Regions from separate parts of the Kitasatospora sp. NPDC048407 genome, predicted to be linked through region 3. Evidence: riboswitches for the same ligand, from Rfam matches in the RefSeq annotation. Region 3 holds a riboswitch; each other region holds the start of a gene.
What was found. A riboswitch is a leader RNA that binds a small molecule or an ion and turns the genes downstream of it on or off. The one in region 3 is predicted to bind cobalamin.
Positions count from the first base shown of each region.

Region 1: it holds a riboswitch for cobalamin, as region 3 does, so the genes downstream of both, ACGFWJ_RS18245 (ribonucleoside-diphosphate reductase subunit alpha) here and cobN (cobaltochelatase subunit CobN) in region 3, are expected to answer to the same signal.
Region 2: it holds a riboswitch for cobalamin, as region 3 does, so the genes downstream of both, ACGFWJ_RS33700 (HoxN/HupN/NixA family nickel/cobalt transporter) here and cobN (cobaltochelatase subunit CobN) in region 3, are expected to answer to the same signal.

Region 1 is NZ_JBICXW010000009.1:3,088-10,949, reverse strand. It holds gene mctP (monocarboxylate uptake permease MctP) at 1-431, shown strand, start outside; gene ACGFWJ_RS18260 (histidine phosphatase family protein) at 598-1,344, shown strand; gene ACGFWJ_RS18255 (helix-turn-helix domain-containing protein) at 1,352-2,335, opposite strand; gene ACGFWJ_RS18250 (GNAT family N-acetyltransferase) at 2,605-3,099, shown strand; cobalamin riboswitch at 3,220-3,352, shown strand; gene ACGFWJ_RS18245 (ribonucleoside-diphosphate reductase subunit alpha) at 3,525-5,957, shown strand; gene ACGFWJ_RS18240 (ribonucleotide-diphosphate reductase subunit beta) at 5,957-6,976, shown strand; gene ACGFWJ_RS18235 (glycoside hydrolase domain-containing protein) at 7,056-7,862, opposite strand, start outside.
Region 2 is NZ_JBICXW010000031.1:51,199-59,060, forward strand. It holds gene ACGFWJ_RS33675 (M24 family metallopeptidase) at 1-258, opposite strand, end outside; gene rpmG (50S ribosomal protein L33) at 391-555, shown strand; gene ACGFWJ_RS33685 (type B 50S ribosomal protein L31) at 612-854, shown strand; gene ACGFWJ_RS33690 (helix-turn-helix domain-containing protein) at 900-1,223, opposite strand; partial or broken gene ACGFWJ_RS33695 (EamA family transporter) at 1,228-1,990, shown strand; gene ACGFWJ_RS33700 (HoxN/HupN/NixA family nickel/cobalt transporter) at 2,013-3,125, opposite strand; cobalamin riboswitch at 3,156-3,352, opposite strand; gene ACGFWJ_RS33705 (DUF6445 family protein) at 3,433-4,125, opposite strand; gene ACGFWJ_RS33710 (Fpg/Nei family DNA glycosylase) at 4,221-5,027, opposite strand; gene ACGFWJ_RS33715 (AAA family ATPase) at 5,420-6,256, opposite strand; gene aroQ (type II 3-dehydroquinate dehydratase) at 6,330-6,776, opposite strand; gene aroB (3-dehydroquinate synthase) at 6,773-7,861, opposite strand; gene ACGFWJ_RS33730 (shikimate kinase) at 7,854-7,862, opposite strand, start outside.
Region 3 is NZ_JBICXW010000001.1:353,235-361,096, reverse strand. It holds gene lnt (apolipoprotein N-acyltransferase) at 1-228, opposite strand, end outside; gene cobN (cobaltochelatase subunit CobN) at 352-3,960, opposite strand; cobalamin riboswitch at 4,247-4,385, opposite strand; gene ACGFWJ_RS01730 (hypothetical protein) at 4,610-6,265, shown strand; gene ACGFWJ_RS01725 (precorrin-8X methylmutase) at 6,262-6,888, shown strand; gene ACGFWJ_RS01720 (precorrin-2 C(20)-methyltransferase) at 6,885-7,862, shown strand, end outside.

The DNA of each region.
Region 1 (7,862 bases), on a different contig from region 3:
GCGCGCTGGCGTTCGTACTGGTGATGGACAAGCAGGCGGCGATCAACATGCAGCTGCTGGGCGGCGTGTGGATCCTGCAGACCGCGGTGGCGCTGGTGGCGGGCCTGTTCACCCGGTGGTTCCACCGCTGGGCGCTGCTGGCGGGCTGGGCGACCGGCATGATCTACGGCACCTGGCGGGCGTACGGGGTGTCCTCGCCGGCCACCAAGCACTTCGGCGGGTCGGCCGCGAAGATCCCGGTGATCGGCGAGATCGGCTACATCGGCCTGACCGGGTTCGTGCTGAACCTGCTCGTCGCGGTGGTGCTGACGCTGGTGCTGCGGGCCCTGAAGGCCCCGGAGGGCGCCGACGAGACCTCGAAGGCCGACTACTCCGCGGAGGCCGGTGACGAGGCTGTGGAGCGTGCCCCGCAGCCCACGCTGGCGCACTGACGCGTGCGGGGGCGCAACCCGCCCCCGTTTGCGCCCTTGGGTCGCGCCGTTGCCTCGATCGACACTGGGGTGACGGCGCGATCATCTGTTATGACCGCCCTTTTCGGGAGAGACACGGGAGAGACGAGCACCACCGAGGCAGCACCGACAACGGGGAGCCACCGCCATGACCGACCTCACCACGGTACGCAACGGGCACCGCACCCAGGCCGACGGCGGACGGCGGCTGCCGTCGGTCCTGATCGCCACCCGGCACGGCGAGTCCACCGCCAACGTGGAGTTCCGGCACGCGGACTCCACCGGTGCCCTGACCGTCCCGATCACCTGCCGCGACGCCGACATCCCGCTCTCCCTGCGCGGCCAGGCCCAGGCCCACGACCTGGGCCGCTGGTGGGCCGCCCTGCCGCCCGCCGACCGGCCCCGCTCGGTGTGGTGCTCCCCGTACGTGCGCACCGCGGAGACCGCGAGAATCGCCCTCGCCCAGGCGTCCGGGCTGGGCGCCGTCCCGGTGGGCCTGCCGATCCGCTACGACGAGCGGCTGCGCGACCGCGAGCTGGGCGTGCTGGAGATGCTCACCAAGGCCGCCATCGAACGCGACCACCCCGCCGAGGCGGAGCGCCGACGGCGGATGGGCGAGCTGTACTACCGGCCGCCCGGCGGCGAGTCCTGGCTGGACGTGGCGCTGCGGGTGCGCGGCCTGCTGCGCGACCTGAACGAGGAGGAGGCCGGCCGGCCGGTGCTGCTGGTCGCCCACGACTGCACGGTGCTGATGCTGCGTCACGTGCTGGACCGGCTGGGCGAGGAGGAGCTGCTGGCGCTGCCGCCGGTGGGCAACTGCTCGACCAGCCTGTGGCGGGCCCGCGAGGGCCGGCTGCGGCCGTCCGGCTGGAACCAGACCTCGCACCTGTCCTGAGCGGCCGTCAGGCGGGCTGCCGCTCGGCAGCCCGCCCGGGGCCGCCGGGCCCGCCGAAGGCCCGCCGGTAGGCCTGCGGGGTGGTGCCGAGGCGGCGGCCGAAGTGGTGCCGCAGGGTGGCGGCGTTGCCGAAGCCGCAGCGGGCGGCGACCGCGTCCACGCTCTCGTCGGTGGACTCCAGCAGGCGCTGCGCGAACAGCACCCGCTGGCCGGTCAGCCAGCGGTGCGGGGTGGTGCCGGTCTCCTGCTGGAAGCGCCGGGCGAAGGTGCGCGGGGACATGTGGGCGTGCCGGGCGAGGTCGTCCACGCTGGTCTCCCGGTCGAGGCGGTGGCGCATCCACTCCAGCGTCCCGGACAGTGACTCGCCGTCGCCCTCGGGCAGCGGGCGGGTGACGAACTGCGCCTGCCCGCCGTCGCGGTGCGGGGCGACCACCATCCGGCGGGCGATCTCCCGGGCCACCTCGGCGCCCTGCACCTTGCGCACCAGGTGCAGGCAGGCGTCGATGCCGGCGGCGGTGCCGGCCGAGGTGATCACCGGGTCGTCGTCCACGTACAGCACGTCGGGTTCGACGGTGGTCAGCGGGAAGCGCTCGGCCAGCACGTCGGCGTACCGCCAGTGGGTGGTGCTGCGGCGGCCGTCGAGCAGGCCGGCGGCGCCGAGCAGGAAGCTGCCGGAGCAGATCGACAGCGTATGGGCGCCGCGTGCGTGGGCGGCCCGCAGGGCCTCGCAGAGCGCCTCGGGGTAGTGGTCGCGGATGCCGGTGGCGGTGGCGATCACCAGGTCCGCCTCGGCGAGCCGCTCCGGGCCGTACGGCACGTGGACGTCGAAGCCGGCGTGGGTGCGCATCGGGCCGGGCCGGTCGCCGACCAGGCCGAACTCGTACACCGGCAGGCCGGTGTCGCTGCGGTCCAGGCCGAACACCTCGCAGGCCACGCCCAGTTCGAAGGGGTGGATCTCCTCCAGCACGATCACCGCGACGTTCCTCAGCATCCGTCCAGCATGGCAGTGGCAGGATTTCGTGGCAATGCTGCGTTCCTGCCACTCGTGACGGGGTGCCGCGGCGCGGAGAGTGGAGCCATGACCTCCGCGCTCGCCCTGCTGGGCCTCATCGGCAGCTTCGGACTCCTCGGCGTTCTGGTCGGCCGCGACCTGAACCGCAACGGCCGCCCGGGCCGGCCCGAACGGCACCGCCCGACCGGCTACCCCTTCGACCCGGACCTGGCCGACCCGCGCCGGACGCGGTCCGGCACACTGTCCGGATGCACTCCCCGATCGTCCGCCGCGCCCTCGACCACGACCTCGCCGGAGCCGGGGAGGTCAGCATCGAAGCCTTCGTCGGCGACGGCCACACCGACCCCGCGTCCGGCTACGTCGAACTGCTGAGGGACACCGCACGCCGCAACCGGGAGGCCGAGCTGCTGGTCGCCGTCGACGGCGACGGGGCGGTCCTCGGCTGCGTGACGTTCGCCGCCGGCGGCACCCCCTGGGCGGACGTCGCGCTCCCGGACGAGGGCGAGATCCGGATGCTGGCGGTCGGCGCGGCCGCCCGCGGGCGCGGCGTCGGACGGGCGCTGGTCCGCGCGGCGATGGACCGCAGCCGGGAACTCGGACTGGCCGGGATGGCGTTCTCCACCCGGCCGGAGATGACCGCGGCGCACCGGATCTACGATGCTCTGGGCTTCCTCCGCACCCCCGAACGGGACTGGGAGGCGGCCCCGGGCGTGGACCTGATGGTCTACACGATGCGGTTCTGAGGCGGTTCTGCGACGGTTCTGCGGCCGTTCCGAGGCGGCTCCGGCGCGGTTTCCGTTGTCTACGCGCGGCACCTCCAACGCGACACGCGCTACTACATCTGGTGCCGCCAGCTCCAGCCGCCACAACATGTATGCTCGACCTCGCTGTCGAAGCAGGGGAACCCGGTGCGAATCCGGGACTGCCCCGCAACGGTGAGCGGGCTGTAGCAACGCCCGCGCAGTCCGAGGACCTGACCGACGGTGTGCGACACGGCATCCCCGCAGACGCCATGCAGCACTGTTTTGCCGTCCGGCCTCGCGGGCGGGCCGGGGGTGGGTCTTTCGCGCGCCGATCGAGCGTTTTCGGCGTGCCGTCCTCCCCTGCCGCACGCGCGCCACCGGACACCTTGAGCCACGTCCGCCGCCGCCACAGGAGAGAGTGCGCCTTGACCGTCGCCGCCTCAGTCACCCTGCCGTCCCAGGCTTCCGCCGACGCCTTCACCGACCCCGGTGCGGCGCTGCTTCGGCTGCTCACCGACCGCAGCACCGACCTCCCCCAGGTGGACCCCGGCCACGTCGCCGCCGCCGCGCTGCGCGGCCGCCACGCCGGCTCGGACTTCGCCGAGCTGCGCGGGCTGGCCGTGGAGGCCGCCGCGTCGATGATCGCCGAGGACCCGCAGTACTCGAAGCTGGCCGCCCGCCTGCTGGCGATGGAGATCGCCGACGAGGCCGCCACCCAGGGCGTCACCTCGTTCTCCGCCTCGATCGCCGTCGGCCACGCCGAGGGCCTGATCGGCGACGCGACCGCCGAGTTCGTCGCCGCCCACACCGCGCTGTTCGACTCGCTGATCGACGCCGCCGGCGACGACCGCTTCGAGTACTTCGGCCTGCGCACCGTGCAGTCCCGCTACCTGCTGCGCCACCCGATCACCCGCAAGGTGGTCGAGACCCCGCAGCACTTCCTGCTGCGCGTGGCGGCGGGCCTGGCGGTCGGCAACTCCGAGCAGTCGGTGCTGGAGGTGGCCGAGCTCTACAAGCTGATGAGCCGCCTGGAGTACCTGACCAGCTCCCCGACGCTGTTCAACTCCGGCACCCGGCACCCGCAGATGTCCTCCTGCTACCTGCTGGACTCGCCGCTGGACAACCTGGACTCGATCTACAACCGCTACGCGCAGATCGCCCGGCTGTCCAAGCACGCCGGCGGCATCGGCCTGTCCTACTCCCGGATCCGCTCCCGCGGCTCGCTGATCCGCGGCACCAACGGCAAGTCGAACGGCATCGTCCCGTTCCTGCGCACCCTGGACTCCTCCGTGGCGGCGGTCAACCAGGGCGGACGGCGCAAGGGCGCGGCCTGCGTGTACCTGGAGACCTGGCACGCCGACATCGAGGAGTTCCTGGAGCTCCGCGACAACACCGGCGAAGAGGCCCGCCGCACCCACAACCTGAACCTGGCGCACTGGATCCCGGACGAGTTCATGCGCCGCGTGAACGCCAACGAGGACTGGTCGCTGTTCTCCCCTGCGGACGTCCCCGAGCTGGTCGACCTGTGGGGCGCCGACTTCGACGAGGCCTACCGCAAGGCCGAGCTGGCCGGCAAGGCCGTCCGCACCATCCCGGCGCAGACCCTGTACGCCCGGATGATGCGCACCCTGGCGCAGACCGGCAACGGCTGGATGACCTTCAAGGACGCCTCCAACCGCGCCGCCAACCAGACCGCGCTGCCGGGCCGCACGGTGCACTCCTCGAACCTGTGCACCGAGATCCTGGAGGTCACCGACGACTCCGAGACCGCGGTCTGCAACCTGGGCTCGGTCAACCTGGGCGCGCACGTCGCCCCGGGCGCCTCGGCGGACGACCTGATCAACGCGATGGACTGGGACCGCCTCGACGCCACCGTGCGCACCGCGGTCACCTTCCTCGACCGCGTGATCGACATCAACTTCTACCCGACCACCGAGGCCGGGACGTCCAACTCCCGCTGGCGCCCGGTCGGCCTGGGCGTGATGGGCCTGCAGGACGTCTTCTTCAAGCTCCGGCTGGACTTCGACTCCGCCGAGGCGAAGGCGCTCTCCACGCTGATCTCCGAGCGCATCATGCTCACCGCGTACGAGCGCTCCGCGGACCTGGCCGAGCAGTTCGGCCGCCACGAGGCGTACGGCGAGACCCGCGCGGCCCGCGGCCAGCTGCACATCGACCATTTCTTTAAAGACCAGCACAGCGGTGGTGCCACCCCGCAGTGGACCGAGCGCTGGGACGCGCTGCGCGCCCGGATCGCCGAGACCGGTCTGCGCAACTCGCTGCTGCTGGCGATCGCCCCGACCGCGACCATCGCGTCCATCGCGGGCGTCTACGAGTGCATCGAGCCGCAGGTGTCCAACCTGTTCAAGCGCGAGACGCTGTCCGGCGAGTTCCTCCAGGTCAACCCGTACCTGGTGCGCGAGCTGAAGGAGCTCGGCGTCTGGGACCAGCAGACCCGGGACGAGCTGCGCGAGGCCAACGGCTCCGTGCAGGACTTCAAGTGGCTGCCGGAGAACGTCCGTTCGCTGTACCGCACCGCGTGGGAGCTGCCGCAGCGCGCGCTGATCGACCTGGCCGCCGCCCGGCAGCCGTACATCGACCAGAGCCAGTCGCTGAACCTGTTCATGGCGGCGCCGACCATCGGCAAGCTGTCCTCGATGTACGCGTACGCCTGGAAGGTCGGTCTGAAGACCACCTACTACCTGCGCTCCCGCCCCGCGACCCGGATCGCCCAGGCCGCGTCGGGCGCCGCCCGCACCGCCGCGCCCGTGCCGGTGCAGACCCCGACCCTCAGCCAGGCCGAGCAGGACGCCATCGCCTGCTCCCTGGAGAACCCCGAGTCCTGCGAGGCGTGCCAGTAATGAGCTCCGAAGACCAGAAGAAGATGCTGCTCGACCCGGGCTTCGAGCTGACGCTGCGTCCGATGCGCTACCCGTCGTTCTACGACCGGTACCGGGACGCGATCAAGAACACCTGGACCGTCGAGGAGGTGGACCTGCACTCCGACGTCGCCGACCTCGCCAAGCTCTCCGAGGGCGAGCGGCACATGATCGGCCGGCTGGTCGCGTTCTTCGCCACCGGTGACTCGATCGTCTCGAACAACGTGGTGCTGAGCCTCTACAAGCACATCAACTCGCCGGAGGCGCGGCTCTACCTGTCGCGGCAGCTGTTCGAGGAGGCCGTGCACGTCCAGTTCTACTTGACGCTGCTGGACACCTACCTGCCCGACCCGGAGGACCGCAACGCGGCCTTCGCCGCGGTGGAGAACATCCCCTCCATCGCGCAGAAGGCGCAGTTCTGCTTCAAGTACATGAACGCGGTCGACCACATCGACTCGCTGCAGAGCAAGGACGACCGGCGGGCCTTCCTGCTGAACCTGATCTGCTTCGCGGCGTGCGTCGAGGGCCTGTTCTTCTACGGCGCGTTCGCCTACGTGTACTGGTTCCGCAGCCGCGGCCTGCTGCACGGCCTGGCGACCGGCACCAACTGGGTGTTCCGCGACGAGTCGATGCACATGGACTTCGCGTTCTCGGTGGTCGACACCGTCCGCGAGGAGGAGCCCGACCTCTTCGACGACGAGATGGCCAAGCAGGTCACCGAGATGCTGGAGGAGGCCGTCGAGGCCGAGCTCCAGTTCGCCCAGGACCTGTGCGGTGACGGCCTGCCCGGCATGAACACCGCCTCGATGCGCCAGTACCTGGAGGCCGTCGCCGACCAGCGCCTGGCCCGCCTCGGCCTGCCGATCCGCTACGGCTCGACCAACCCGTTCGGGTTCATGGAGCTGCAGAACGTCCAGGAGCTGACCAACTTCTTCGAGCGCCGGGTCTCCGCGTACCAGGTCGCCGTCGAGGGCTCGGTCTCCTTCGACGACGACTTCTAGATCGACGTCAGTACGGCCGAGGGCCGCACCCCGTTCCCACGGGGTGCGGCCCTCGGCCGTTTTCAGGAACCTCGGCGGGTCAGCCGCGGCCCGAGGTGCCGCTGGCCCAGACCGCGCCGCCGGCGCTCGGGCTGCCGTTCTGGGTGTAGACCACGAAGTTGGCGTCGTCCTGGAGCAGGGCGTACGCCCCGGTGTTGCCGTAGGAGTTGGTGCTCCACAGGGCGGCGGTGGTGCTGCCCGCCTTGTAGATCACCATGTTGCCGTCGGGCTGCATGGAGAGGTACGCGCCGGCGTTGCCCCAGGTGTTGGTGGACCAGATCGCGGCGTTGTCGCTGCGGCGGTAGATCACCATGTTGCCGTCGTCCTGCATGACCAGCCGGACGGTCGCCGACTGGGTCCACTGGTTGCCGTACAGGCGCTGCCCGGAGCCGATCTTCGGCGCGAACGCCGAGGTGCCGGTGGCCCACAGCGCGCCGCCGGCGCCCGAACCGCCGCCGCGGCGGTAGACCACCACGTTGCCGTCGTCCTGCACGGTGGCGTACGCGCCGGCGCTGGAGGTGCCGGTGGCCCACAGGGCGCCGTCGTTGCCGGGGCCGCCGTTGCTGCGGTAGACGACCAGGTTGCCGTCGTCCTGCATGACGGCGTACGCGCCGGCGTTGCCGTAGGTGTTGCTGCTCCACAGCGGGCGGCCGCCGCCGACGTTCAGGTTGGCGACCAGGTTGCCGTCGGTCTGCATGGTCAGGGTGACAGCGTTGCTGCTGATGCTCTGGCCGGGGGCGAGGCGCTGGCCGGGCTGCAGGGAGTTGCCGGAGGCGGGCGAGGTGACGTCCAGGTAGTTGGCGTCGATGCCCATGGCGATGCCGCCGTACGTCTCGGTGACGTCGCC
Region 2 (7,862 bases), on a different contig from region 3:
CGCGGCGTCCGTCTCGGCGGGCGCCGTCAGCCGGATGACCTCCTCGTCCACCTCGCGCTCCACCGACTCCTCGGGCGGCACGTCCTGCGGCAGCGCCAGCACCGCGCGTTCGCGGGTGAGCAGCAGCGCGGCGCCGCACGGCGGGCAGCCGGTGAGGTAGCGGACGTTGGCGGCGCGCGTGATCAGCGCGGCGTCGGCTCCGGAGGCGCTGCAGTACTCGCGGAGGCGTTCGCGTCGGGCGGCGTACGCGTCGGACATGTCTCCGAGCCTACGAACGGGGCCCGGGGGCCGCCCGTCGGAACGGGCCCGATCGGGGCGGGAATGCGGCGGGGCAGGGGCGTGTTGTGGCCACATGAAAACGGCAATCGTTGCCGAGCGTGGAGGTTCGAGATGGCGCGCAGCGAGCTGCGACCGGTGATCACGCTCCGGTCGGCGGCGGGCACGGGCTTCAGCTACGTGACCCGCAAGAACCGGCGGAACAACCCCGACCGGATCGTCCTGCGGAAGTTCGACCCGGTGGCCGGGCGGCACGTGGAGTTCCGCGAAACCCGCTGACCACAGGGCAGTTGAGGCGTTCGAAGGCTGTTGAGGGCATGGCGAAGGAGGAGCAGATGAAGCAGGGAGTGCACCCCGAGTACCGTCCGGTGGTGTTCCGGGACAAGACGGGCGGCCTGTCGTTCCTGACCCGATCCACGGCCACCAGCGGCCGGACGGTCGAGTGGACGGACGGGCGGGCGTACCCGGTGGTGGACGTCGAGACGTCCTCCGCGAGCCACCCGTTCTACACCGGCAAGGCCCGCCTGCTGGACACCGCGGGCCGGGTGGAGCTGTACCGGCGCAGGTACGGCCTCTGACAGACATGCGGCGAAGGGCCCCGGGAGCTTCCCGGGGCCCTTCGCTCACTTGCCGGCCGGGTGCGGGTCCGAGGCGTGGGTCTCGCCGGGGCGCAGGTGCCAGGTCCACAGCTCCAGCGGGCCGGGGGCCCCGATGCCGGTCAGCAGGACGCCACTGCCGCCGTCCGGGCCGCTCCACAGCCGCACGGCGTCCTCGGCGGGGATGATCCGCACCACCGAGGTCTCGTCGTAGTCGAGCAGCCGGGCGATCGAGACGCCGAGGGCGTCGGCGAGCCGGACCACGGTGCCGACACCGGGGTTGGTGCGGGCCTGCTCGATCTGGACCACCGTGCCGCGGCTGACGCCGGAGCGGGCCGCGAGGGCGTCCATGTTCGCGCTCGGCGTCGTGGTCCTCTCGCAGACCGCCGCCGCCCTGGTCCTCGTCCTGGCCGTCACCGCCACCGGCGGCTGGGCCGACCCGGGCCCCGCGCTCTGGTACGCCGTCGCGGCCGGCATGATCGGGCCGGTCGCGCTGCTCGCCTTCTACAAGGCACTGGCGCTCGGGCCGATGGGCGTGGTCTCACCGCTGGCCACCGTCGGCGTGCTGGTGCCGATCGGCGTCGGACTGTTCCTCGGCGAACGGCCGGGCGCCGTCCAGGGGTTGGGGGATCCTGGTGGCGATCGCCGGGGTCGCGCTGGCCGGCGGCCCGCAGCGCGGCGGACCGGCCGTGAGCCGCCGGGCCCTCGCCCTCACCCTCTCCGCCGCGTTCGCGTTCGGCGCGGTGCTCGCCCTGATCGCGCACGCCGGCGCCGTCGGCGGACTGCTGCTGACGCTGTGCGTGCAACGACTGGCCAACGCGGTGATCGGCATCGGCCTGCCGGCCGCCGCCGGCCGCCGGGAGCCGGTCGAACTGCGCGGCGCGGCCCGCTCGTTGCCCTCACTGACCGCCGTCGGCGTCGCCGACGTGGCCGCGAACGGCCTGTACGCCGCCGCCACCCACCTGGGCTCGGTCGCGGTGGCGGCGGTGCCGGCCTCGCTCCACCCCGTGGTGACGGCGCTGATGGCGCGCGGCCTGCTCAAGGAACGGCTGCTGCGGGTCCAGGTGGTCGGCGCCGGACTGGCCGTCGCCGGAACGCTGATCCTGGCCGCAGGTTGACTGTCCGTCAGGCCGCGCGTTCTCAGGCCCCTGCCCCCGCGAAGGCCTTGGACCGCCGGGCGATCCGCCAGTAGCCGATCGCCGCCGCCCACACCACCACGAACAGGCCGACGATCACGAAGCCGACGTTGTCCAGACTGAGTCCGGCGATCCAGTCGGACACCGGATCGTCCAGGCCGAACTTGTCGTGCAGCACCGCGACCAGCTCGATGGTGCCGATCACGAAGGCCACCGCGATCGACAGCCCCGTGATGGTCAGGTTGTAGTACACCTTGCGGACCGGGTTGGAGAACGCCCACTGGTAGGCGAAGTTCATGAACGTGCCGTCCAGCGTGTCGAACAGGCTCATCCCGGCCGCGAACAGCAGCGGCAGGCAGACGATCGCGTACCAGGGCAGGCCGGACGCCGCACCCGAACCCGCCATCACCATCAGGGTCACCTCGGTCGCGGTGTCGAAGCCCAGGCCCAGCACCATGCCCACCGGGAACATCTGCCCGGGCCGGGTGATCGAACGGGTCGCCCGGCCCAGGATCCGGGCCAGGAAGCCCCGCGAGTCCAGGTGCTTCTCCAGCTCGGCCTCGTCGTACTCACCGGCCCGCATCGCCCGGAACACCCGCAGGATGCCCAGCAGCGCCACCAGGTTGAGCGCCGCGATCAGGTACAGGAACGCCCCCGACGCGGTGGTGCCGATGGTGCCCAGCACCTGATGGGTCGTCGAACCCTCGTCCATCAGGGTGCCCGCCAGCGCCGCCCCGCCGGCCACCAGCGCAGCCATCAGCACCACCATCGAGGAGTGCCCGAGCGCGAACCAGAAGCCCACCGAGACCGGCCGGCGGCCGTCCGCCATCAGCTTGCGGGTGGTGTTGTCGATCACCGCGATGTGGTCGGCGTCGAAGGCGTGCCGCATGCCCAGCGTGTAGGCCGTGATGCCCAGGCCCACGCCGAACACCTGGGTACCCACCTGGTACTTCTCCGGCACCACCAGGAACAGCAGTGTCCCGAACGCCGCCACGTGCAGGGCCAGGATCACCGCCATCAGGCCGGCGGTGCGCAAGGTGTCCTCGCGCCGCCAGCGGAAAGCAGGAAGAGGGGAGCCCGGGACGTTTCCGGGCATGGTCGAATCGGACGCGGTCATCCGCGCATCACGCTCCAGCACCTCGTGGATCACTTCGTGAGATGCCGTGGCCGGTCTCCTGGCTGACGGGGTGTTCGGCGTCGGCGCCCGGCCTTCCCGGCCGCGAGCGGCCAGTGGCACGAGGTGGGAGCCGACGACTCCCCGATCACAGTGGCGAGGGCCGCTCCGGACTCCTGTGACGAGCACAGTGCACCGGCTTCCCGAACACCACGGCCCGCCCACCGTAGATCCGGCCACCACCCGGCGGCAAGAGCGTCACACCGCGCAGGTGTCGAAGATCACGCCCGCCCGACGGGCTGACGGCGCGTCACGCCATCCAGAAGAACACGCAGGTCATCCGCTTCTCGTCCAGGGTGGAGCCGTAGTACCCGGTCGCGGTGTGCATCAGGTTGGCGGTGTACAGCAGCAGCCGGTTGTAGCGGTGCGGGACGGCCAGATCCTCGGTGAACGAGTCCGGCGGGACGAAACGGGTGCCCAGCGCGTCCACCAGATTGTTGTGCGGGGCGACCACGGTGTTCCCGCCGAGCCGGCCCCCCGGCAGGCTCTGCCGGTAGAAGCTCGTCCCGCACCGCTTCGGCACGTTCGGGTTGAGGTACAGCACGGCGGCGTACCGGCACAGCGACCGCGAATCGGTGTGCGGCCGCGGCTCGCACTCCCCCTCCCCCACCACCTGCACGCAGTTGTGGTTGAACGTGCCGCCCTCGGCCTCGCTCAGCGCCCAGATCCGCGGCACCTGCACGGTCTCCCGCACCAGCTTCTCGACGTGCGCCAACTCCTCCGGCTCCAGCCCGGGCATCGCCCGCAACCCCGGCCAGGGCTCCGGCCTGTGCGGATACCCCTCGTCCCAATCGGTACGCGCCAGATGCCGGGCCCGCACCGCATCCGGGTCCGGCAGGACATCGTCCAGCACCCAGTAGTCACGCCCCTTGGTGGGCTTGCGGTACGGCAGGACCGGAAGGGCCGGAGTCGGGCGCGGGCCCTGGAACGGTTGCACGGGCATGGACCCGACAATAGGAGCGCGCCCCGAACCCCTCGCCCAAGGGCCGGTCAACCTTCCGTCAAGGCTTCCCCACTACCCTCCGTGATGACGACCCGTCATGTCTGCTGGCAGCGCGGGCACCAGAACAGGTTCCGGGCCGCCAACTCCTCGGTCCGCACCGGGGTTCCACACACCAGACACGGCTGATCCTGCCGCCGGTACACGTACACCTCACCACCGTGGTCGTCCACCCGCGGCGGACGCCCCATCGCCTCCGGTGTGTGCTCCGGCCGCACGGTGTCGATCCGCCCCGCCGCGACACCGTCGTGCATCAGCGCCACCAGATCCGCCCAGATCGCGTCCCACTCGGCCCGGCTCAGCTCCCGCCCCGCCCGGTGCGGACTGATCCCCAACCGGAACAGCACCTCCGCGCGGTACACGTTGCCGACACCCGCCAGCACCTTCTGATCCATCAGCAGCGCGGCCACCGTCGTCCCGCTCCGCGAGATCCGCTGCCACGCCGCATCCCCCACCTCCCCCGGCCGCAACGGATCCGGCCCCAGCCTGCGATGCAACGCCGCCTTCTCCCCCGGCGTCAGCACCTCGCACGCCGTCGGCCCCCGCAGATCCGCGTACCCACTCCCGTTCTCCATCCGCAACCGCACCTGCCCGACCGGCTCCGGAGCCTCCCCCACCCCGAACTCGTACTTCCCGTACAACCCGAGATGCACATGCAGCCAGTCGTCGCCGAACCCCAGGAACAGATGCTTCCCGTGCGCCTCCGCACCATCCAGCACCCGCCCGTCCAGCAGCCCCGCCCCCTCCACGAAGCGCCCCTGCGGCGACGAAACCCGCACCGCCCTCCCCCCGAACAGCTCCCCGTTCAACCCGGCCAACCGATGCACCACATGCCCCTCGGGCACCCGCGCCACCTCCACATTCGTTCCCGTCCAACACCCCCATTCTCCCCGCCCCCACCGACACCCCGGCAGAGCCAAAGGTCCACCCCCACCACGGGCCAGAACGACACCAAGCCTGCGGCGGACGCCCGCACAAGGCGAACCTGCGCAGCGAAAGCCCGTACAGCGAAACCCCACCCAGCGGAGACCCGCGCCACAAAAACCCGCACCGCGAAGGCGGCCCAGCGGAACCTCCCTGCACAGCCCCGCCCGGCGAAGGCCCGCGCCGCCGAAGCTCCGCGCAGCGGAAACTCCTCACACCCAAGCCCCGCGCAGCGGGTCGCCCCCGGCCTGCGCGCAGCGCTCGTCGCGGGTCGGGTTGCGCGGCGCGGGTGGAGGGAGCTCCCCGCAGGGGGTCAGCGTTGGTGGAGGCGGGAGAGGATCGCCTGGTCGAGCGCGGCGGCCGTCTCGGGGACGGTGAGGTTGGAGTTGTCGATGATGGGGAGGCCGGAGGTGCGCCAGCCGGCCATGCGGCCGTGGATGCGGGCCACTTCGTCGTCGGAGAGGCGGCGGTTGCCGGAGCGTTCGGCGTTGCGGGCGAGGACGCGGTCGAGGCCGGGGAGGAGGACGACGGGGATCATGCCGGGGCCGATGTGGCGCTTCCAGCCGCCGAGGCCGATCGCGGGGCGGTCGGGGAAGACGGCGTCGTCGATGATGCAGGAGATGCCGTTGGCGAGGTAGTTGCGGCAGGCGAAGCCGCAGGTGCGCCGGGCGAGGCGGTACTGGGCCTCGGAGGCGGTGTTCCAGCCGGACTGCGGGTTGGCGAAGCCGGCCTGGACCCATTCGCGGACGTCGTCGAGGCTGATGTGCGCGGTGGGGGTGGGTCGGCGTTCGGCCCAGTAGCGGGCGACGGTGGTTTTGCCGGCGCCGGCCGCGCCGATCAGCAGGACGGCGATCGGTCCGACGGGCAGCGGGGCGGCCGGTGCGGGCATCGGCGGTGGCGCGGCAGGGAGTTGGACGGTGCCGCCGCTGGGGAGCAGGAAGTGCCCGGTACCGCCGGGCGCGACGGCCTTGAGCGGGACGGTCGGCCGGTCGGGGCGGGTGGCGATCGGCCCGAGGGTGGGTATGGCCTGGGTGGTGGAGGGCAGTACCGGTGCGGGGTACGGCTGTTGAGGGGCCGTCGGATACGGGGGCGTCCCCGGGCGGGGCGGCACCTGGCCCCCCGGATGGTGGCTCTGCGCGTACTGGCTCACCGTCACCTCCCTGCGCCGAATGTACACGTCGGCCCGGTGGCGGGCACAAGTCCGCCACCGGGCCGCGCGGTGCTCAGCGGGTGGTCAGCTGTTCGGCGAGTGCCCGCAGGGCGAGTTCGTACGAGCCGAGACCGAAGCCCGCGATGGTGCCGGAGGCGACCGCGGCGATGACCGAGGTGTGCCGGAAGGTCTCGCGGGTGTACGGGTTGGAGATGTGCACCTCGATGAGCGGGGCGGTGCGCTGCGCGGCGGCGTCCCGCATCGCGTACGAGTAGTGGGTGAACGCGCCAGGGTTGATCACCACGGGGGTCTTGGCGTCCGCCGCTTCGTGCAGCCAACCGACCATCTCGGCCTCGGAGTTGGTCTCCCGGACCTCGACCGAGAGCCCGAGCTCCGCGCCCAGGGCAGCACAGCGCGCAACGAGCCCCGCGTACGACGTGGACCCGTACACGTCGGGCTCGCGGGAACCCAGCCGGCCCAGGTTGGGGCCGTTCAGGACGAGCACCGGGACGGCGGTCATCCGGAGACCTCCGCGTACGCGGCGACCAGCAGCGACGGGTCGGGGCCTTCGAGGACGGAGGTCTTGGCGAGGCCGTCGAGGACGATGAAGCGCAGCAGGTCGCCACGCGACTTCTTGTCGATCTTCATGGCGTCCAGCAGCTTCGGCCAGGCGTCCGCCCGGTAGCTGAGCGGCAGGCCGACCGAGGCCAGTACGGTGCGGTGCCGGTCGGCGGTGGCGTCGTCCAACCGCCCGGCCAGGCGGCCGAGTTCGGCGGCGAAGACCATGCCGATGGAGATCGCCGCGCCGTGCCGCCACTTGTAGCGCTCGTTGCGTTCGATGGCGTGGCCGAGGGTGTGGCCGTAGTTGAGGATCTCCCGGCGGCCGGATTCCTTGAGGTCGCCGGAGACCACGTCGGCCTTGACCTGGATGGCCCGCCGGATGAGTTCCAGGGTGTGCGGGCCGGCGGGGGTGGTGGCGGCCGCGGGGTCCTGCTCGATCAGGTCGAGGATCACCGGGTCGGCGATGAAGCCGGCCTTGATCACCTCGGCCAGGCCGGAGACGTAGTCGTGCTTGCCGAGGGTCTCCAGGGTGCCGAGGTCGGCCAGCACGCCCGCGGGCGGGTGGAAGGCGCCGACCATGTTCTTGCCCTCGGCGATGTTGATGCCGGTCTTGCCGCCGACCGCGGCGTCCACCATGCCGAGCAGCGTGGTGGGCACCGAGATCCAGCGCACCCCGCGCAGCCAGGTGGCGGCGACGAAGCCCGCCAGGTCGGTGGTCGAGCCGCCGCCCAGGCCGATGATGACGTCGCCGCGGGTGAAGCCGGTCTGGCCGAGCACCGACCAGCAGTACGCGGCGACCTCGACGCTCTTGGCGTCCTCGGCGTTCGGGACCTGCAGGACGATCGCCTCGTAGCCCTGGTCGACCAGGTCCTCGCGGATCGCCTCGCCGGTGGCCTCCAGCGCCTCCGGGTGGATGATCGCCACCCGCTTGGCCTTCGGGCCGATCAGCGGGGCGAGTTCGCCGAGCAGCTGGTGCCCGATCAGCACCTCGTACGGGGCGTGGCCGTCACTACCAGCAACGGCAATCCGAACGATGTCACTCATG
Region 3 (7,862 bases):
CGGGATCAGCCAGTACATCGCCGTCAGGATGAACCCCGCGCCGAACCACCAGCCGCGCACCGCCGCCTCGCGCGCCCCGCCCGCCGCCCGCATCAGCAACAGCCCCGGCACCAGCGCCACCCAGGCCAGCACGGCCAGGCCGGCGCCCGGGAACGTCAGGACGGGCAGCGCGCCCGCGGCCAGCGCGCCGTAGCGCGCCGGGCGGGTGAGGGCGATTCGCAGGCTCATGTGGAAATTGTCCGCCCGGGCGGGGTGGAAGGCACCCCTATTCGATCACCGACATGTCAGTGTCGTCCGAGGTGCCGTCCGGCGTTCACCACGCGGGCCCGGTGTTCACTGCCCCGGCCCGGGTCATTCGCCTTCCAGGTCGCCCTCGGTCTCCAGGAAGACCTGCCGCAGCTCCGCCAGCAGCGCCGGGTCCGGCTCCGCCCACAGGCCGCGCTCGGCGGCCTCCAGCAGACGCTCCGAAATGCCGTGCAGGGCCCACGGGTTGGCCTCGGCGAAGAACTCGCGGTTGACCGGGTCGAGGACGTACTCCTCGGTGAGCTTCTCGTACATCCAGTCAGCGACCACGCCGGTGGTGGCGTCGTAGCCGAACAGGTAGTCCACCGTCGCGGCCATCTCGAACGCGCCCTTGTAGCCGTGCCGGCGCATCGCCTCCAGCCAGCGCGGGTTCACCACCCGCGCCCGGAACACCCGGGCCGCCTCCTCGGTGAGGGTGCGGGTGCGCACCGTCTCCGGGCGGGTCGAGTCGCCGATGTACGCCGCCGGGCTGCTGCCCGTCAGCGCGCGCACGGTGGCCACCATGCCGCCGTGGTACTGGAAGTAGTCGTCGGAGTCGGCGATGTCGTGCTCGCGGGTGTCGGTGTTCTTCGCCGCCACCGTGATCCGGCGGTAAGCGCTTTCCATCTCCTCCCGGGCCGGGCGCCCGTCCAGCCCCCGCCCGTACGCGTAACCGCCCCACACCGTGTACACCTCGGCCAGGTCAGCGTCCGTGCGCCAGTCCCGGCTGTCGATCAGCTGCAGCAGACCCGCGCCGTAGGTGCCCGGACGCGAGCCGAACACCCGGACGGTGGCCCGGCGTTCGTCACCGTGCTCGGCCAGGTCCGCCTGCACGTGCGCCCGGACGAAGTTCTGCTCGGCGGGCTCCTCCTGGCCGGCCGCCAGCCGCACCGCGTCGTCCAACAGCGCCACCACGTGCGGGAACGCGTCGCGGAAGAACCCCGAAATACGCAGCGTCACATCGATCCGGGGACGGCCCAACTCGGCGAGCGGAATCGCCTCCAGACCCGTCACCCGGCGCGAGGCGTCGTCCCACACCGGGCGGACGCCGAGCAGCGCCAGCGCCTCGGCGATGTCGTCACCGGCCGTGCGCATCGCCGAGGTGCCCCACAGCGAAAGGCCCACCGACGGCGGGAACTGCCCGTCGTTGTCGGCCCGGTAGCGTTCGATCAGGGAGGCGGAAAGCGCTTGCCCGGTCTCCCAGGCGAGCCGGCTCGGCACCGCCTTCGGGTCCACCGAGTAGAAGTTCCGCCCCGTCGGCAGCACATTGACCAGCCCGCGCAACGGCGACCCCGACGGCCCCGCCGGAACGAACCCGCCCTGCAGCGCGTGCAGCACCGCGTCCAACTCGTCCGTGGTCGCGGCGAGTCGGGGCACCAGCTGCGCCGCCGCGAACGCCAGCACCTCGGAGACCGCCGGCGGCAGGCCTGCCGCGACCTTCGCGACGGCCGCCGGGTTCCAGTCCTCCGCCTCCATCGCCTCCACCAGCGCCCGCGCCTGCGCCTCGGCCGCGTCCGTCGCCCCCAGCGTCAGCGCCGCCTCGTCCAGACCCAGCGCCTCGCGCAGACCCGGCAGCGCACGCACGCCGCCCCAGATCTGCCGCGCCCGCAGGATCGCCAGCACGATGTTGACCCGGTCCGTACCGCGCGGAGCCTGGCCGAGCACGTGCAGACCGTCACGGATCTGCGCGTCCTTCACCTCGCACAGCCAACCGTCCACGTGCAGCAGGAAGTCGTCGAAGCCGTCGTCCTCCGGCCGCTCCGCCAACCCCAGGTCGTGGTCCAGCTTCGCGGCCTGGATCAACGTCCAGATCTGCGCCCGGATCGCCGGCAGCTTCGCCGGGTCCATCGCCGCGATGTTCGAATGCTCGTCCAGCAGTTGCTCAAGACGCGCGATGTCACCGTACGAATCGGCCCGCGCCATCGGCGGCACCAGATGATCGACCAGCGTCGCGTGCGCCCGGCGCTTCGCCTGCGTACCCTCACCCGGATCGTTCACCAGGAACGGGTACACGAGCGGCAGATCGCCGAGGGCGGCGTCCGGACCGCACTCCGCCGACAGTGCCGCCGTCTTGCCCGGCAACCACTCCAGATTGCCGTGCTTGCCCAGGTGCACCACCGCGTGCGCACCGAACCCGCCGTCCTGCTGCGCCGCCGCGATCCAGCGGTACGCCGCCAAGTAGTGGTGGCTCGGCGGCAGGTCCGGGTCGTGGTAGATCGCCACCGGGTTCTCGCCGAACCCGCGCGGCGGCTGGATCAGCACCAGCAGATTGCCCGACCGGAGACCGGCCAGCACGATGTCGCCGTCCGGGTTCTGCGACCGGTCGACATACAGCTCGCCCGGCGCCGGACCCCAGTGCTCCTCCACCTGCTCGCGCAGCGCCGCCGGGAGCGTGGCGTACCAGCGCCGGTAGTCGGCGGCCGGGATGCGCACCGGGTTGCGGGACAGCTGGTCCTCCGTCAGCCACGCCTGGTCGTAGCCGCCCGCCTCGATCAGCGCGTGGATCAGCGCGTCGCCGTCGTGGCCGTGCCCGGTCCCGGTGTCCAGACCCGGCAGGCTGTCGCCCAGGTCCATGCCCTCCGCGCGCAGCCGCTCCAGCAGCCGGATCGCCGAGGCCGGGGTGTCCAGGCCGACCGCGTTGCCGACCCGCGCATGCTTGGTCGGATAAGCGGACAGAACGAGCGCGAGGCGCCGCTCGGACGCCGGAGTGTGCCGCAGCCGCGCATGCCGCACCGCGATCCCGGCGACCCGCGACGCACGCTCCGGGTCCGCTGCGTACACCGTAAGCCCGTCCTCGTCGACCTCCTTGAACGAGAACGGAACAGTGATCAGCCGACCGTCGAACTCCGGCACCGCCACCTGCGTCGCCGTGTCCAACGGAGACAGCCCGTCGTCACTGCCCGCCCACTGCGCCCGCGACCAGGTCAGGCACAGCGCCTGCAGGATCGGCCGGTCCAACGCCGCCAACTCCCCGGCGTCCCAAGCCTCTTCGTCCCCGCCCGCCTGCGCGTCGGCCGGCCGGGTGCCGCCCGCCGCCAGCACCGTCGTCACGATCACGTCGGCCGCGCCCAGCTCCGCCAGCAGCTCCGGCTCCGCACCGCGCAGCGACGCGCAGAAGTACGCGCGGGCCTGCGCACCCTCGTCCTCGATCGCCCGGCAGAGCGTCTCCACGAACGCCGTGTTGCCGCTCATGTGGTGCGCCCGGTAGTACAGCACCGCGACGGAAGGGCCCTCCGAGGTGCGGGCGGTGCGCTCCAGCGGACCCCAGGACGGGGCCGAGGCCGGCGGCGCGAACCCGTGACCCGTCAGCAGCACCGTGTCCGACAGGAACGCACCCAGCTCCGCCAGGTTCTCCGGACCACCGTGCGCCAAGTACGCGTGCGCCTCCGCCGCGATGCCCGCCGGCACCGTCGACAACTCCATCAACTGCGCGTCTGGCGCCTGCTCACCCGTCAGCACCACCACCGGACGCGGCCCCGCGAGCAGCACGTCCAGCCCCTCCTGCCAGGCCCGACGCCCACCCAGCAGACGCACCACCACCAGCTCCACACCCTCCAGCAGGGCAGGCAGCTCGGCGGGATCCAGGCGCGCCGGATTGCCCCAACGGAACCGCACCGGCCCGCTCGACGCCCGGGCACTCAGCAGGTCCGTGTCCGACGTGGACAGCAACAGGATCATGCGAAAGCCCTCCCGGGCATCTCGAACAGCGGGGACAACCCGGTCAACCCGGTCAACCCGGTGGTGGGAGCACAGGTGCGGTCGAGGACGCGGAACGGCCCGGCGGGCGGCGCGATGGACAGCCCGGTGGACGTCGCAACGGACGGCCCGGGGGACGTCGCAACGGACGACGGCCCGGTGGATGCCCCGGTGGATGCCCCGATGGGGACAGAGCCCACAGGCACCCGCCGGGATGCGGGCATGCGGCAGCGCATGGCACGGACCTTCCTCGGGGTCCTCGCCCCGGGCAGTGGAGGACGGCCGGAGTTCCTGGCTCCCACGGCTCACTGAGCCGCGGTCACAGTGGCGGGACCGCACCGGATTCTCACCGGACTTCCTCCGCTGTGCCGTCGCTGGCAGCGGACACCCCGAGAGGTGCCCGCCCAGCATCGTACGGGTTGATGGCCCATCGGCGGGAGTGTGACCTGCGACGCCCCACCGGTTCCGCCCCCGGGAACCCGCGCTGAACTGGGGATTTGACCCTGGCGCGGAACCTTCGGGCGAGCTCCGGGGGACGGTTGGGGCTGCCACTCGGGTGGTGGCCGGGCTGCTGGTCGGGGCGGTGGTCGGGGCGGTGGCGCGAATCGCGGCCATGGGTATGCTCGCCGCCATGCCACCCACACCCGACGCCCTTGCGGCACCCTTCGTCGGGCCCGACCGAGGCCGCGCCGACGCCTGCCCCGGCGCGCTCCGCCTGCACCCCGCCGAGGACGGCCAACTCGCACGACTCCGCCTCCCCGGCGGCTACTTGACGTACCATCAGCTACTCGCCCTGGCCGACGCGGCCGACGCGCTGGGCGACGGCGAAGTCGAGATCACCTCCCGCGGCAACCTCCAGCTGCGCGGCCTGCGCGAACAGTGCGCCACCGACCTCGCCGAACGGCTCCGCTCCGTCGGCCTGTTGCCCTCCGACACCCACGAACGCGTCCGCAACATCGCCGCCTCCCCGCTCGCCGGCCTCGACGGCCGCGGCGCCCCGGGCGTCGATCTCCCGTACTGGGTGCGAGAGTTGGACGCCGCCCTGTGCGCCGCACCCTGGGCCGCCCGACTCTCCGGCAAGTTCCTGTTCGCCCTCGACGACGGCCGCGGCGACACCGCCGCCCTCGACGCCGATGTGACCTTGATCGCAATTGGCGACGGCCGCGCCCTGCTGCGCCTCGGCCGCGCCGACCACGCCTCCACCGTCGACCACCCCGTCCCCGCCGCCCTCGACGCCGCCCGCCACTTCCTCGACCTGGCCGCCGGCCGTGCCTGGCACCTGCGCGAAGTGCAGTCCGAACTGCCCGCCGGCGACGTGCCGCTGCCGCGATTCACGGGGGAGCGACCGGTGCTGGGTGCGATCCCCGGCGGTGGCGGTGGCGGTGGCGGTGGGGGCGGGGTGGTCGACGGTGGCGGTGGTGGCGGTCGCGGTGGCGGGGTGTCGGTCGGGCTGCGGTTCGGCCGTGCGACCAGTGGGCAGTGGCGACTGCTGGCGGACGCGCTGGCGTCGGCGGGGGAGGGGTGCGGCGGCGGCGCGAGCGTGCGGCTCACGCCTTGGCGGGGCGTCGTGGTGCCCGGAGCCGGTGCCGACTGGTTGCCACGCCTCGCCGACGCGGGCTTCCGGGTAGAGTCCGGCGGCCCCTGGGAGGGCGTCAGCGCCTGCACCGGTCTGCCCGGTTGCGGGAAAGCGCTTGCCGACGTTCGCGCGCAGGCCGTGCGCGCGATAGCCGCCGTTCCTGCTGTGGGGCTGCCCGTTCACTGGTCCGGGTGCGAACGGCGCTGCGGACACCCGGCCGGTCGCTGGGTCGACGTGCTGGCCACCGCGACCGGATACCGGGTCGCCGTGGACGGGCGGGCCCGCGAGGTCGGTCGGGGTGCGGGGGGTGACGGCGCCGAGATTGTCCGTGCGGGTATCGGGTCCGGTGGGAGGGGGGGTGCGGGGGGTGGCGCCGAGGAGAACATCTACGCGGAGATAATCCGCGCAGGGATCAACTCGGCGGGCTGCAACACCGGCGACAAAAACAGCACCAAAAACGACAGAACCGGGCAGAACGGCATCGGGTGCAACGGCACCGGGCGCAACGGCGCCGAGAACCACAGCGCCGAGAACGACAGCACCGAGCGCAACAGCGCCGAGCGCAACGGCGCCGAGAACCGCAGCGCCGAGAACGACAGCGCCGAGAACGACAGCACCGAGAACCACAGCACCGAGCGCAACAGCACCGAGAACGACATCGCCGAGGCAGTCGCCGAGGCGCGCAATGCCGAATGGCGGAGGACCGAATGATCGACTACGAGAAGGACGGCGCATCCATCTACCGCCAGTCCTTCGCCACCATCCGCGCCGAGGCCGACCTCGCCGCGCTGCCTGCCGATGTGGCCCAGGTCGCGGTGCGGATGATTCATGCCTGCGGCATGACCGACCTGGTCGAGGACCTGCTGTGGTCGCCGAACGTGGTCGCCGACGCCAGGCGTGCCCTGCATGCCGGGGCGCCGATCCTCTGCGACGTCAACATGGTTGCCAGTGGCGTGACCCGCAAGCGGCTGCCCGCCGACAACGAGGTGATCTGCACCCTCACCGACCCGTCGGTGCCCGAACTCGCCCGCGCCATGGGCACCACCCGCAGTGCCGCCGCGATGGAACTCTGGCTGCCCCGGTTGGAGGGCGCCGTGGTTGCCGTCGGCAACGCGCCGACCTCGCTGTTCCGGCTGCTGGAGCTGATCGAGGCCGGCGCGCCCCGGCCCGCCGCCGTGATCGGCGTCCCGGTCGGCTTCATCGGCGCCGCCGAGTCCAAGCAGGCCCTGGCCGAACACCCGGCCGCACTGGAACACCTGGTGGTCCGGGGCCGCCGGGGCGGCAGCGCGATCGCCGCTGCCGCGATCAACGCGATTGCGAGCGAACAGGAATGACTGAGCGTCAGGAAATCGACGGGGTCGGGCAGTCGGCGGCCGGGGCGTCGGCGGCCGGGCGGCTGTACGGCGTCGGCGTCGGGCCGGGTGATCCGTCGCTGATCACGGTGCGCGCCGCCGAACTCATCGGCCGGGCCGACGTCATCGCCTACCACTGTGCGCGGCACGGACGTTCGCACGCCCGGGCCATCGCGGAGCGCTATCTGACGGGTGGTCAGATAGAAGAGCAGCTGATGTACCCCGTCACCGTGGAGACCACCGACCACCCCGGCGGGTACCGGGGCGCGTTGGACGACTTCTACCAGGAGGCGTCCGACCGGCTCGCCGCGCACCTCGACGCCGGGCGGATGGTGGTCGTCCTCGCCGAGGGCGACCCGCTGTTCTACGGTTCCTACCAGCACATGCACAAGCGCCTCGCGCACCGCTACCCCACCGAGGTGGTGCCGGGCGTCACCTCCATCAGTGCTGCCGCCGCTCGCCTCGGCACCCCGCTGGTGGAGGCCGAAGAGGTCCTGACGGTCATCCCGGGCACCCTGCCGGAGGAGGAGTTGACGGCGCGCCTCGCCGGCACCGACTCGGCCGTCATCATGAAACTCGGCCGTACCTTCCCCGCCGTGCGCCGCGCCCTGGAGCGGGCCGGGCGGCTGGACGAGGCGCGGTATGTCGAGCGCGCCACCATGGAAGGTGAGCGCACCGGTCGGCTCGCCGAGATCGAGGCCGACAGCGTGCCGTACTTCTCGGTCGCCGTCCTGCCCAGCCGGGTCGCCGCGCTCGACTCCGACGGCAAGCCCTTCGAGGCGCTGGCGGTAGAGGGAGGGGAACTCCCCGACGGCGAACCGGCGTTGGGTGAGGTCGTGGTGGTCGGGACCGGCCCGGCGGGGCCGCTGTGGCTGACGCCCGAGGCGCGTGGGGCGCTCGCCAACGCGACGGACCTGGTCGGCTACACCACGTACCTGGACCGGGTGCCGGTCCGG